2 regions of the Streptomyces sp. NPDC059852 genome follow, and region 1 is predicted to be linked to the other one. Evidence: predicted binding sites of a transcription regulator. Region 1 holds the regulator's gene; the other holds the start of a gene.
What was found. Region 1 encodes HspR, which represses chaperone genes until heat shock. Its sites were predicted from a motif close to TTGAGNNNNNNNNNCTCAA; they were not measured.

Region 1 (2,464 bases):
GACCACCGCGTCCCAGGAGAACGGGCTGCGGGTCGGCTGGAAGGCCGCCGCCGAGGCCACGTCGTACCGGGTCTACCGCTCCGCGAGCGCCGACGGCACGTACACCCCGGTCGGCACCACCGCCCAGGTCTCCTACGTCGACACCACCGCCGTCGAGGGCACCACGTACCACTACCGGGTCACGTCGCTGGACGCCGCCGGCAACGAGTCGGCCCGCTCGTCCTCCGTCAGCGGCAGGCGCCGCGACGAGACCCCGCCGTCGCTGGTCACCGGGGTCACCGTCACGCCGACCGAGTACGGCTTCGAGGTGCGCTGGGACGCCAACCCGACCCCGGACCTGCGGAGCTACGTCGTGCGCCGGGGCGAACTCTGGGGCGACGAGGAGGAGCAGGTGTGCTCCCTCTACCCGGGGTACTACGTGTCCGCCGACACGACGTCGTACGCCTACACCACGCTCCCGGACGGCGAGGAGTCCTGCTTCATCGTCGACGCGGTCGACGACGCCGGCAACTCCGCCTTCCAGTGGACCGGTGACGCCCAGATCGTGGTGGCGACGGAACTGGACACCACACCATCCGTCGAGACGCCCGAGGGCTCCCCGCTCACCCTTGAGGCGGCGGGCGCCGAGGGCGACGAGGGCAACCGGCTCAGCTGGCACGGCCTCGGTGAGGACGCCCCCGAGCAGGCGGCCGGCTACCGCATCTACCGCTGGAACCCCGGCACCTCCGCCTACGAGCGGATCGACGACGCAGCGCCGGGCACCACGGAGTACTTCGACACCGGTGCCGCGCGCGGCACCACGTCCTACTACTGGGTCACCGCGGTCGCCGCGGACGGCACGGAGTCCCTCCCCACGGGCGACTACGCCATCACGGCCCCCACCCAGTGACCGCCCGAGAACGGACCGGACGGAACGAGTGACGCCGTAGCGCACGCGAAGGGGCCCGGAGACGATCTCCGGGCCCCTTTCGTGTGCTGTGCGCTGTGTTCTAGTCCTTGGCCCGCTTCGGGCGCCAGACGACCAGGGCGCTGGTCTGCTGGACCTCCTGGTACGGGACCAGGTCGCGGCGGTACGAGGCGTGCACCGCCGCCTCACGCTGCTGCATCGCCGCCGCCGCCCCGTCCAGGGCCGCCTGCAGTTCGGCGACGCGGGTCTGGAGCGCGGCTACCTGGTTCTCCAGTTCGATGATGCGCTTGATGCCGGCCAGGTTGATGCCCTCGTCCTGCGACAACTGCTGCACCTGGCGGAGCAGTTCGATGTCACGGGCCGAGTAGCGCCGGCCCCGCCCGGGCGTGCGGTCCGGGGAGACCAGGCCGAGGCGGTCGTACTGACGGAGGGTCTGCGGGTGCAGGCCGGACAGCTGGGCCGCCACCGAGATGACATAGACCGGGGTCTCCTCGGTCAGTTCATACGGGTTGCGCCGACGACCGTCCATCTGACTCATGCTCCCTTCGCGGCCTGGAACAGCTCCGCCCGCGGGTCCTCACCCGCGGTCGCCTCGCGATACGCCTCCAGCGCTTCACGAGCCTTCCCCGTCACGTCCTTCGGGACACTCACCTCGACGGTGACCAGGAGGTCCCCGCGGGTGCCGTCCTTGCGGACCGCGCCCTTGCCCCGCGCCCGCATGGTGCGGCCGTTGGGCGTGCCCGGCGGCAGCTTCAGGGTCACCGCGGGGCCGCCCAGGGTCGGAACCCTGACCTCCCCGCCGAGCGCCGCCTCCGCGAACGTCACGGGGACGGTCACCGTCAGGTTGTCGTCCTTGCGCCCGAAGACCGGGTGCGCGTCGACGTGGACGGTGACGTACAGATCACCGGCGGGCCCGCCCCGCTCGCCGGGCGCGCCCTTGCCGCGCAGCCGGATGCGCTGCCCGTCGGACACCCCGGCGGGGATGCGGACCTGCATCGTCCGGGACGACTTGGCCCGGCCGCTGCCCTTGCACTCGGCACAGGGGTGCTCGGCGATGAGACCGCGGCCCTTGCAGTCGGGGCACGGGTCGGTCAGCGAGAAGCCGCCGCCCGAGCCGCGGGCCACCTGGCCGGTGCCGACGCAGGTCGGGCACACGCGCGGTGTGCCGTTCTTGTCGCCGGTGCCCGCGCACGCCTTGCACGGTGACTGGGAGGACATCCGCAGGGGGACCGTCGCACCCTCGATCGCCTCGGTGAAGCTGAGGCTGACCTCGGTGTCGATGTCCTGGCCGCGCCGCGGCTGGGTCCGGGTCGTGCCCGTACCGCCGCGGTTGAACAGGCCCCCGAAGACGTCACCCAGTCCGCCGCCGAAGCCGCCGGCCCCGGCCTGGCCACCCTGGGTGCCTCCGAAGAGGTCGCCCAGGTCGAAGTTGAACGAGCCGCCCGCGCCGCCCGGCCCCGGGCGGAAACCGCCGTTGCCGAACAGGGCGCGGGCCTCGTCGTACTCCTTGCGCTTCTTGGGGTCGCCGAGGACGTCGTTCGCCTCGGAGATCTCCTT
Region 2 (2,464 bases), on a different contig from region 1:
ATCATCACCGGCACCGGCCGCTGGGCCTGCACCCGGCGGCAGACCTCCAGGCCGTCGAAGCCCGGCAGCATGATGTCGAGGATCAGCAGGTCGGGCTGCCAGGCCTCGGCCGTGTCGACGGCCGCCGGGCCGTCTCCCGCGGTCTGCACGAGGAATCCCTCGGCGCGCAGACGGGCCGCGATGGCGTCCACGATGGTCGGATCGTCCTCGACCACCAGGACCCGGCGCTGTGCGCCGGGGGTCGCCGCCGTGCCGTTGTGGGAGGTGTGTGTCTGCTCCATCGCCCGCCCCAAAGTTGCTTTCCGGAATCCGTGGGGTGATCCCGCTTACTGGCTGTGCCTGCGCATGCTTGCGATTGACGCTTGAATGATCCGCGTCAGGAAAGCAGAGTACGGGGAGTCACCGGGCCAGGGCTATCCAGGTCGGACGGCGAGGTGCACGACGTCCGGAACGCCCCGGGCAACGGGGATCTCTTCGGTACGCACCTGCTGGAATCCGGCATTGCGCAAGGTTTCTTCGAATTCCGGAGAGGGCTGCGCGGACCATACGGCCAGTACCCCACCCGGTGTCAACGCCCTTGCGCAGGCGGCCAGTCCGCCCGGTGAGTACAGGCTCTCGTTGTCCTCGGTGACGGTCCAGCCGGGCCCGTTGTCGATGTCGAGGCACAGCGCGTCGTACGTGGCGGATGTCTCATACACATGAGTGACGAGATCGGTCTCCAGGATCGACGTCCGCGGGTCGGCGAGCGCCGCCGCGGAGAGACCGGAGAGCGGCCCGCCGCGATGCCAGTCGATGATCGCGCGCTCGCGCTCCGCGACGGTGATCCTCCCTGGCCGGGGGTCGGCCGCGGCGTGTGCGAGCGAGAACCCGACGCCGAGCCCGCCGATCAGGATGTGCGGCCGTGAACGGTCGCCCAGCGCGTCCAGCGCCACGTCGACCAGCAGCCGCTCGGAGCGGCCGTCGGAGGTGTCCATCAGGAAGCAGCCGTTGGCGATGATCTGGAGCAGGTCACCGTGCCGCCGCAGCACCACCTCCCCGTGGGGGCCTTCGCGACGGTCCAGGACTACAGGGGTGTCGTACGAAGTGGGCACCGGGCCATCCTGCCAGCTCCGCCCCGGCGCGCTCCGGCCCCTGTCGGAGCCTTGTGGATTCCGGTGGCCGGGGGCGGTTTCCGGTGGGCCGGGAGCGGCCGGAATAGCGCTCCGCGTCCTGCGGCTTCCCCTTTCACCGTCCCCTGTTCCAGCACCCCGGGTCGGCATTCGATCGCTGTCAGCGAACGCGTCGGCGGGCCGGGAACAATCAGGGGCCGTCAAGCATTGAGTCGGCGTAACTCAACTTGACTGCCTAAGGGGAGATCATGGCTTCGACGTCCACATCGCTCACCCTGCCCGTGCTGCCGCTCGACGACGAGGTCGTGCTGCCCGGGATGGTGGTCCCCCTGGACTTGAACGACGCCGATGTGCGGGCCGCCGTGGAGGCCGCCCAGGCCGCCGCGCGGTCCACACCCGGCAAGCCCCGGGTGCTGCTCGTGCCGCGTATCGACGGCACCTACGCGAGCACCGGGGTGCTCGGCACCGTGGAGCAGGTCGGCCGGCTGGCCGACGGTGATCCCGGTGCCCTGATCCGCGGCCGCGGCCGGGTGCGCATCGGTGCCGGCACCACCGGGCCGGGTGCGGCGCTGTGGGTCGAGGGCACGCCGGTCGACCAGAGCGTGCCCGAGCCGCTGCCGGGACAGGTGGCGGAGCTGGTGAAGGAGTACAAGGCCCTCGCCACCGCATGGCTGCGCAAGCGCGGCGCCTGGCAGGTCGTGGACCGGGTGCAGGCCATCGACGACGTCTCGCAGCTCGCCGACAACTCCGGATACTCGCCCTTCCTGACCACCGAGCAGAAGGTCGAGCTGCTGGAGACCGCCGACCCGGTCGCCCGGCTCAAGCTCGCCACGCAGCAGCTGCGCGACCACCTCGCCGAGCAGGACGTGGCCGAGACCATCGCCAAGGACGTCCAGGAGGGCGTCGACAAGCAGCAGCGCGAGTTCCTGCTGCGCCGTCAGCTCGAGGCCGTCCGCAAGGAGCTGCGCGAGCTGAACGGCGAGCAGGACGGCGAGGAGTCCGACGACTACCGCGCCCGTGTCGAGGCGGCCGACCTGCCGGAGAAGGTCCGCGAGGCCGCGCTCAAGGAGGTCGACAAGCTCGAGCGCTCCAGCGACCAGTCGCCCGAGGGCTCCTGGATCCGCACCTGGCTGGACACCGTCCTGGAGCTGCCGTGGAACGAGCGCACCGAGGACGCCTACGACATCCAGGGCGCGAAGGACGTGCTGGACGCCGAGCACGCCGGTCTGGAGGACGTGAAGGAGCGGATCACCGAGTACCTGGCGGTCCGCAAGCGGCGCGGTGAGCGCGGGCTCGGTGTCGTCGGCGGCCGGCGCGGCGGTGCCGTGCTGGCGCTCGTGGGCCCGCCCGGCGTC

Region 2: lon (endopeptidase La) is a predicted target of HspR. The motif match lies at 1,317-1,335, and genes of this name have one in related genera.

The regions. Positions count from the first base shown of each region.
Region 1 covers NZ_JBHWJK010000010.1:16,594-19,057, reverse strand. The annotation lists gene ACFV46_RS15180 (PA14 domain-containing protein) at 1-889, shown strand, start outside; gene ACFV46_RS15175 (heat shock protein transcriptional repressor HspR) at 990-1,436, opposite strand; gene dnaJ (molecular chaperone DnaJ) at 1,442-2,464, opposite strand, start outside.
Region 2 covers NZ_JBHWJK010000012.1:166,684-169,147, reverse strand. The annotation lists gene ACFV46_RS18115 (response regulator transcription factor) at 1-281, opposite strand, end outside; gene ACFV46_RS18110 (spermidine synthase) at 414-1,091, opposite strand; gene lon (endopeptidase La) at 1,358-2,464, shown strand, end outside.